DNA from 2 places in the Novacetimonas sp. GS1 genome. Region 2 is predicted to be linked to the other one. Evidence: riboswitches for the same ligand, from Rfam matches in the RefSeq annotation. Region 2 holds a riboswitch; the other holds the start of a gene.
What was found. Region 2 has a riboswitch for cobalamin ahead of FYB92_RS10600 (TonB-dependent receptor domain-containing protein). Riboswitches for the same ligand answer to the same signal wherever they lie in the genome.
Positions count from the first base shown of each region.

Region 1: linked by a shared signal. The riboswitch ahead of FYB92_RS00905 (DUF1636 domain-containing protein) and the one ahead of FYB92_RS10600 (TonB-dependent receptor domain-containing protein) in region 2 are both predicted to bind cobalamin.

Region 1 is NZ_VSZP01000001.1:173,481-177,906, reverse strand. Features, by position in the region: gene cobW (cobalamin biosynthesis protein CobW) at 195-1,268, opposite strand; gene FYB92_RS00905 (DUF1636 domain-containing protein) at 1,265-1,837, opposite strand; cobalamin riboswitch at 1,868-2,125, opposite strand; gene FYB92_RS00900 (histidine phosphatase family protein) at 2,144-2,683, opposite strand; gene FYB92_RS00895 (CbtB domain-containing protein) at 3,744-3,968, shown strand; gene FYB92_RS00890 (MDR family oxidoreductase) at 4,113-4,426, opposite strand, start outside.
Region 2 is NZ_VSZP01000001.1:2,389,182-2,393,607, reverse strand. Features, by position in the region: gene FYB92_RS10605 (carbohydrate porin) at 1-1,187, shown strand, start outside; cobalamin riboswitch at 1,427-1,646, shown strand; gene FYB92_RS10600 (TonB-dependent receptor domain-containing protein) at 1,767-3,857, shown strand; gene FYB92_RS10595 (ABC transporter substrate-binding protein) at 3,859-4,426, shown strand, end outside.

The DNA of each region.
Region 1 (4,426 bases), 2.2 Mb from region 2:
GTTTCGTGCCCGGTTTCGTGTTCATGGACATCGCCGCCAAGGACACCGCCGGGCGGCGGGGGTGCGGCATCAGGGGATATTCATAAAGGCATAAAGGCCTGTGGATGCCGCCTTTTTACAAATGAAGCGACATCCGTTCGAAGCTTTTATAACCCCGCGACTGTTTTTCGATGGTCCTGTTTTCGACCGTCCTGTCAGGTCCGTTGCAGGTCCGCCTCGATCGCCGCGCGCGGCAGGCCCTTTTGACCGATGATGACAAGGTTGCCCGTGCGTGGCGCATCCTGTGACAGGGGGCGGTCGAACTGGTGGCGGAACCGGCTGCCCACGCCCTGCACCGCCAGGCGCATCGGTTTGCCGCGTACGGCGGCGAATCCCTTCATGCGCAGGATGTCATATTTTTCCGCCACGTGGGCCAGATGCGTGACAAAGGCGTCCGCGCTGTCCTGTTCGGGAATGGGGGCGACGAAGCTTTCGAAATCGTCATGTTCATGCTCGCCCCCTTCCGCATCATGGTGGGAGGGGCGGGCCGCAAGGTCATCTTCGGCCGCCGCATCCATGCCCAGCAGGACAACGGGGTCCACCTGCCCGTCCACGGCATGGATGACCTTGACCGCGCGGGGGATTTCGGCGCGGATCTCACGCTCCACCATGGTGATCTGATCTGGTGTCATCAGGTCGGTCTTGTTGATGATCACCATGTCCGCCGAAAGGAGCTGGTCTTCGTAAACTTCCGCAAGCGGGTTGTCGTGGTCCAGTGACGGGTCGGCCTGGCGCTGGCGTGCGATTTCATCCGGGTCGTCGGCGAAACGCCCGGCCGCGACGGCGGGGCCATCAACCACGGTGACAACGCCATCGACGGTCATGCGCGTGCGCACCGTGGGCCAGCCGAATGCCTTGAGCAGTGGCTTGGGCAGGGCAAGGCCGGACGTCTCGATCACGATATGCTCCGGCGGGTCAGCCCGGTCGAGCAGCGCCTCCATCGTCGGCAGGAAATCATCCGCCACGGTGCAGCACAGGCAGCCATTGGTCAGTTCGACAATATCGTCATCCCGGCATCCTTCCACCCCGCAGGCACGCAGCGTTTCGCCATCAATGCCCAGCGTGCCGAATTCGTTGACGACAATCGCGATGCGCCGTCCGCGCGCCTGTGCCAGCACATGGCGCAGCAGCGTCGTCTTGCCCGCGCCAAGAAAGCCGGTGATGACGGTGACAGGTACCTTCGCGCGGGCGGCGCGGGTGGCGGGACGGGAGGAGGGGGATGCGGTCATGAAGAGTGCTCCGTCAGGAGGGCGGCGGGAAAACGGCCCAGCACCATGTCCGACAGAGAGGCCGGACGGCGCGAAGGCATGACACTGCCACTGTGCGAGGTGGCATAGGCGGCAAGGTAGATCATCAGGTCGTCGGCCTTTTCAGGACCAAGATGGCCAAGCAGCCATCCCCATTTCCCCGGCATGGCGACGACGGCGGTGCAGCCACGATCGCACGCGGCAAGGCATTTGACCTCATGCACCACGACATTGGTGTCGTGCGTGCGCGTCAGCATCTGTTCATACAGGGCGCGCCCGGGTGGTGCGGCGCCAACCGGCAGCCCGCGCAGGCACGTGACGCAGACATGGAGATGGATGGCGCGAAGGTCGGGGCGGGTGGTGGTATGGGGGGCGTCGGAAGGGGGGGCACCTGTGGTCATTGCACGTGTCGTCCTGCGCTGTCGCCGCGTCATCCCGATGGGATGGCGGCCATGGCCGGGGTGCATCGACCGTGCGGCATCGGGGCCGATGCATGGCACGGACATCAGGATACCGCCGCATTTCCAGGCACCCCGCCGGACCTGCGACATTCAGTGGTCGTGCCATGTCCCGGAACTGGTGTGGGACATGGCGATGATGGCAGGTCTCCTGACTTGTGGCCGGGGCATGGACAGTGTCCCTGCCGCCGCATCCGGCGCCTTCCCGGCCAGACTGGCCAGTGACGTGCCGCACCCTTTTGTAAAGGGACGGCCTGCTGGATGTTTGAGACCACCTACAGTTGCGGGGGCAGTGACGGCATTGCGGGCGGCAACCTGCCGCGCCACGCACCGTGCTTCCCTGTTTCTTCCCTTACGGGAACCATCATGCGGGCTTTTACACGCGCCCGCGATGTGGTGTCAAAACGTGATGGCCGCCCCTGCCTCACGCACACGCCACCTGTTATGGAATGTCACGAGGGTGCGGGTGCATGGTCCGATATCAAGGGCCGCGAACGCTTCTGCCCCTGTGCCAAGCGTCGCCAGTACAAGGGCGCGTATGACCATGGTGTCCGCGATGATCATCATGTTTGCATGTCCGGTAGGGCAGCGTAACAGCCAGTCCGCCACGCGCACCAGCACCGAGCGCAGGCTTTCACCGTCTGGCGGTGCGAAATCCGGGTCCGCGATCCAGCGTGCGACGTCGGGCGCCGGCAGGTCATGCAGGGCGCGGCCATGCCACGCGCCGTGGTCGCGCGCGCGCAGGGCGGCGTGCGCAATGGGCGTGCGCCCCGCCCATTGCGCAACAGGGATGGCGGTATCATCGCCACAGGCAACGGGTGCCGTGGCGCACAGATGCGCCGCCTGTCCGGGGGGCAGGGGGGGCAGGTCATCACGTGTGGGGATGATGGCGCGACGCAGGCAGTCAGGCGCGGGCAGGGACAGGCAGGTCAGGTGCATGGGGGCGGTGTGTCAAAGTTCCGGGGGAAATGGGGGATGTTGGAAATGGCTGGCGCAGTGTCTTTCAGGTCGTTTCATGCGAAAGTCTGTTCGAAACCAACGGATTGATGAAAATATGCGTTGTCGCCTTGGGCGGTGTGACAAGACAGGGCGCATCACCAACTGGAATAATAAATGTTTTGGGACAATTCCTTTCCAAAAGCCTTGAAGGATGTGGCCCTCATGAAAAAACGCAGTCATCATACCATGTCATTATTTTTTATCGGCGACCTATTTTCCGGGAATCTCATAATTTTTAGAGATTGTTTAAAAACAACGCGTTGATAAAAAAAGAAAAGTTTTTGGGTGCCGCCTTTTTTCAAAAAGGCGGCGTCTTCTGAAGCTTTTTAGAAAAAGCTTCACCAAAAACCTTTATAACTTTAGTATGTTATTCAGCCTGACTTTTCAAACAGTCTCTTAAAAATGTAATTTTTCACATGTTTTTTGAGAATATTTATCAAAAATTTTTATGATCTTTGCATGATACGGTCTCTTTAATAGAGACTGCATTTAAAATGCCCCATCAAGAGAAAACGGGAACATTTCAGGCGTTGCCCTATTTTTTGAAAAGTCAGATTCCATAATATCCTGAAATTATAAAAGTTTTTGGTGAAGCTTTTTCCAAAAAGCTTCAGAAGACACCGCCTTTTCAAAAAACGGCAACACTAAAAAACTGTTCCTGTTTTTATAAATGATTTGTTTTCAAACAGGCTTTCGGCGTCGTCATTGCGATCTTGGTGCCAGGATCTCTTGAGGTCGGGGATTTCTGTCGAAGCGTTGTGTTGGGACATCTTGTCGGGGCAGGATCACAAAGGCGACGGACGCCCCTGTGTCGTGACCCTGTGTCCCCGGCCGTTCGTAAACGGAGCGTTCATAAAAAACGGCGTCACTGTTTTTCATCGTCGGCGTTTTCCTCGCGTGCGCATGCCCGATGCCCACCGGCAAGGGGGCGGAAGCGTTTGCCGAGGGGTCCGAAATCGGTTAGTCGGGGATCACGACTGATCAGGGAGTGCATTTTGCCATGAACCACACATCTTCTGTCCTGCCTGCGGGTGGCCTGTCTTCCGCGCCTGTCGCGATTCCGGTTCGTGACCTGCTGCCGTGGGCGGTCTTCGGCCTCGTGATTGCTTCGCTGCTGCTGTATTTCGTGGGCGCGGAACAGGGTGCGACCTCGCTGGTGTCGGGGCATTATGTCCATGAATTCGTCCATGATGGACGTCACCTGCTCGGCTTCCCCTGCCACTGACGTTTCCTGTCGGCTGCTGTCCGGGCGGGTTCTCCGGGCGGCAGGTTGGCCATTGCGGTTGCTTTTGTGGCGGAGTGTTCGCGCGCCCAGTGGCGTGATGGCCCCACCTGTTGCGTGCCAGCATTATGGTTCGGGCATTGCGGCCTAGGCATCGTGGGTGTTGACGACGATGCGCCCACGCACATTGCCCGCCAGAAGCCGCGGTGACGTCGCGATCGCCTGTTTCAAGGGGATGTCTGCGCATATCGAATCGACCAGCGCGGGATCAAGGTCACGCTCCAGCCTGGCCCATGCCGCCATGCGCTGGTCACGTGGGCACGTGACGCTGTCGATTCCCTGCAGGGTAACGCCGCGCAGGATAAAGGGCGCAACCGTCAGCGGCAGGTCCATTCCCGCCGTCAGACCGCATGCGGCGATGACGCCCCCCGGTCGCATGCTGGCGCATAACGCCGCCAGCA
Region 2 (4,426 bases):
TGCCGACGTTAAGCATTGATACTGAAAAGCTGTTTGGCCTGAAGGGCGGATTGTTCAATGTCAGTGCGTTGCAGACACGCGGGCGTTCAATCTCGCAGGATCATCTTGCCAATTTCAATCCCATCAGTGGCTTCGAGGCTGATCGCTCCACCCGCCTGTTTGAATTATGGTACCAGCAATCCTTTTTGAATGGGAAACTGGATGTAAAGATCGGTCAGCAGGATCTTGATACTGAATTCCTGATCAGTGATTATGCATCTCTTTACCTGAATTCAAACTTTGGCTGGCCGATGGCGCCTTCGGTCAACCTGTATGGCGGTGGTCCGTCATGGCCACTATCCTCGCCTGCCGTTCGCGTCCGTTACCGGCCAAGCGAGAAGTTCACCTTCATGTTCGCGGCTGCCGATGATAATCCGCCAGGTAACCGTACCAATTCCTTTGCCATACAGAATGGCGGTAACGGCGCGGATCCGACAAATCAGGTCACTAATGATGGCAGCGGGACACAGTTCAACATGGGCACAGGCGCCCTGCTGATTACTGAATTGCAATACGCACTGAACCCACAGCCGGCTGATATGTCGAATGTAACCAAGGATCCGGGCTTGCCGGGTGTGTACAAGTTGGGTGGGTATTATGATACCGCAAAATTCCCCGATTATCGCTATAACAACATGGGCAAGCCTCTTGGTGGCGCTGATGACAGCACCGGGATTCCGCGCTGGGACCGCGGGGACTGGATGGTCTACGGCATCATTGACCAGATGATCTGGCGTCCGTCACTGACCTCGGCCCGGTCGGTCGGGGTGTTTGTGCGTGCCACGGGCAATGGTGGCGATCGTAACCTGATCAGCTTTGCAATGGATGCAGGCTTCAACCTGAAGGCCCCATTCCGTGGCCGTGCCAATGACACACTCGGGCTGGGCTGGGGGATTGGCCGCGCCAGTTCGGGGGAGCGTCAGTTCGACCGCAATGTGGCACAGACTGGTACTTACAGCCCGGTGCAAGGGAATGAAAATCATCTCGAACTGACCTATCAGGCGCAGGTAACTCCCTGGCTGGTTATGCAGCCGGATTTTCAATATGTATGGCATCCTTCGGGCGGGGTGCGTGATTATGGTGTCTCCTATAACCGTCATGTTGGTAACGAGGCCATTTTCGGCCTGCATGGCAGCATTACATTCTGATTTATGATGATAGATGCTTATATATGAAGATTATAGGAAATTAAGAATCAGGTGCGTGGCATGCCTCAAGCGGCATGGTCTTTTTTAAGTCCATGTCACGACAGGATGTTTCTTGCCATGTCGTGCGACTGCGTCGTGTTCAGGGGATATCCTGAATGCCGGGAAATATAATCCAAAATGATAATGATCGTGACAGGGTATCACAAAATTGAATCCTGCTTGACAAGCATTGTTCATCAGATCAGAACAGGTGCGACGGTTCCTTCTGCCGGAGGGATTAAAAGGGAACGAAGTGCGGAATTACCATCCAATGCTTCGGCTGTCCCCGCAACTGTAAGCGGTATGTCTTTGCATTACCGGATGTAACGGTCCGGGCCACTGAAAACCACGGTTTTCGGGAAGGTTATGCATGATGCCAAGCCGCAAGCCAGGAGACCTGCCGTCCTTAGTGGTTGCGACCGGGAACTGTTGGGCGGGGCGTCCTGGCGGTGTGGTGTTACGGGGTTTCGCACGGATCGAAACCTGGGGTGGCAGCACGCTCTCGTGGCAACGATGATGTGACCGCGAGACCTGGATTCTATGATATTTTTTCGTAATCTTCTGATTGCCTCGACCATGTTCGTTACAATACGGGGCGGCATCGCGTATGCTGATGATCTGGGCGGGCAGGTAAAACCGCCAGCAACCGGTTATGTCGTGCAGGATAAGAAATCCCGGGTTGTCATTTCACCCGGAGGGGACGGGATTCCAGAACTTATCAGTGTCAGTGCCGCGCGGCGGCCGACTGCCGTTGATGATATCGGCACCAGCATGACCATCATCACCGAAAAACAGATCCAGACACAGCAGCGACGCAGCCTGACGGATATCCTGACGCGCCAGCCGGGCCTGAATGTGGTACAGACGGGTGGCCCTGGGGGGGCGTCCTCTATTTTCATGCGGGGCAATAATGCGAATGAGGTCAAGGTCCGTCTTGATGGCATGGATATCAATGATGGCAGTTCGGCATCAGGCGCGTTTGATGCGGGGCAGTTCGTGACTGATGGTATGGGGCGCATCGAAATCCTGCGTGGTCCGCAAAGCGGCCTTTACGGTGCGGATGCCATGGCGGGCGTGATCGACATCACCACGGCGCAGGGGGAAGGACGATTCAGACCATTCGTCCGTGTCGAAGGGGGCGGATACGGTACTTTCAACCAGACTTTTGGCGCGCGCGGCAGCAAGGGGCGTTTTCATTACAATGTTGAACTTTCCCATTACCGTATGGATGGGTTCAACAATATCCCTGCCTATATTGAACGGTATTACGGCGCCGACCGACAACAGCGACACGAGGGCAACCGCAATGACAACCGGGGGGCCAATATCCGGCTGGGATATGACATTACCCATAATTTTGACCTTGGCCTGACTGCACGCCTTATACAGAATAATAACCATTCCTATTCATTATATGACCTGCAAAGCGAGAACGCTTATGGGGACAGGGGTGTGCGGGAACAGAACAGCCAGAATGAGGCCATCTTGCGAGGAACGGCGCATCTGGTTTCCTTTCATGGCATGTTCGATCAGGTACTTGGCCTTGGATACATGACCAATCGCAACCGCTGGACAGAGGCAGGCACCAGTGATGGTAGCCCCATAAATCCCGATCCTGATTATTACCGTTCCAGCCGGTTGAAAGTGGATTGGCACGGAACATTCAATTTAAAAAAATATGGACAGTTCTTGATCGGGGCGGAACATTTCCACGATACGTTCAATACCAGCCATACCGCCGCCAGCATGTGGGACAGCGGATATAATACATCCGCCAGCATGGATACGACCGCGGGTTATGGACAGTATCAGGGGAATTGGAACCATATTCTGTATGGTGCGGCCAATATTCGTTATGATGCCAACTCACGTTATGGCAACCATGTGACGTGGCGTGTTGCCCCTGCGATCCATGTGCCGGGAACCGGCACCATTATCAAGGCCAGCGCCGGTTCGGGTTTTCATGGCCCATCGCTATATCAGCTATTTGCCAATCAGGTGGGCGCCGGATATTCGGAAAAAGGCAATCAGAACCTGAAAGCCGAGCAGTTGATCGGTTATGATGCGGGGGTGGAGCAGAAATTGCTGCACGATCATCTGAATTTTGGGGCAACATGGTACGACAACAGGGTCCGGAACCTGATCCAGTCTTCCGTATCAGTGGATTCATCGTATAATTATACCTATTCCTATGCCAATGTTGCCAAGGCCCGGATGTATGGTGTGGAAGCTTTCCTGAACTGGAAGGCATTGAATACCCTGGAATTCAATCTGAGCTATACTTGGACACATGCCCGCGATGCAACGGACGGCGCCGAGCTTCAGCGCCGTCCCCAGCACAAGTTCAATTTCAATACGACATGGACACCAATCCGCGACCTGACATTTTCGGGCAATATCCTGTATACCAGTGCCTGGCGCGATGTGCCGGTCATCGGCGGGGCGACATGCAGCGTTTGCGCCAGGGGGCATGGATATTTCACCATTGATGTGGCTGCCAATTATAAGGTCAACCGCTATGTTTCCGTTTATGCCCGTGCGGACAACCTGTTGAACCGCCAGTTCGAGGACCCGATTGGCTATCTGCAGCCCGGTCGTGCCGGTTATGGTGGTTTCATGCTGAATTATTGACATGAAAAGGATGCTTGCGGGATTTGTCGCCGGGATGCTTGCCTGTGTCCCGATGGCGGCACGGGCGCAGCCTGTGGCGCGTGTGGTGTCGCTCAACCTTTGCACGGACCAGTTGCTGCTGTTATTGGCCGCACCGGGACAGGTCGTGGGGATTACACCACTGGCGCGCGACTGCTGGAACGCGGTATTGTGCGCGCAGGCCGCGCGCGTGCCAGTGATGCGGCCCACCTCGGAAAATGTCGTGGCCGCCCATCCCGATGTCGTGCTGGGTGGTGTCTATACAGCGACGTTGGCCATGCAGGCTGCACGGGAAAGCGGGGCGAAGGTCATTACCCTGCCACCAGCAAAATCACTGACGGATATCGCCTCACAGATCATGATCGTGGCGAGTGCGATTGGTGTGCCCGAACGTGGGCGTGAACTGGCTGGCGCCTTTGCGCTGCGCCTTGCCTCCTTTCCATCGGGACGGTCTGCCACCGATCCCACGGCTGCGGTCTATGCCGCCAACGGGTTCGTAACCCATGCGGGTTCGTTGCCTGATGATGTCCTTGCCCATGCGGGCCTGCGTA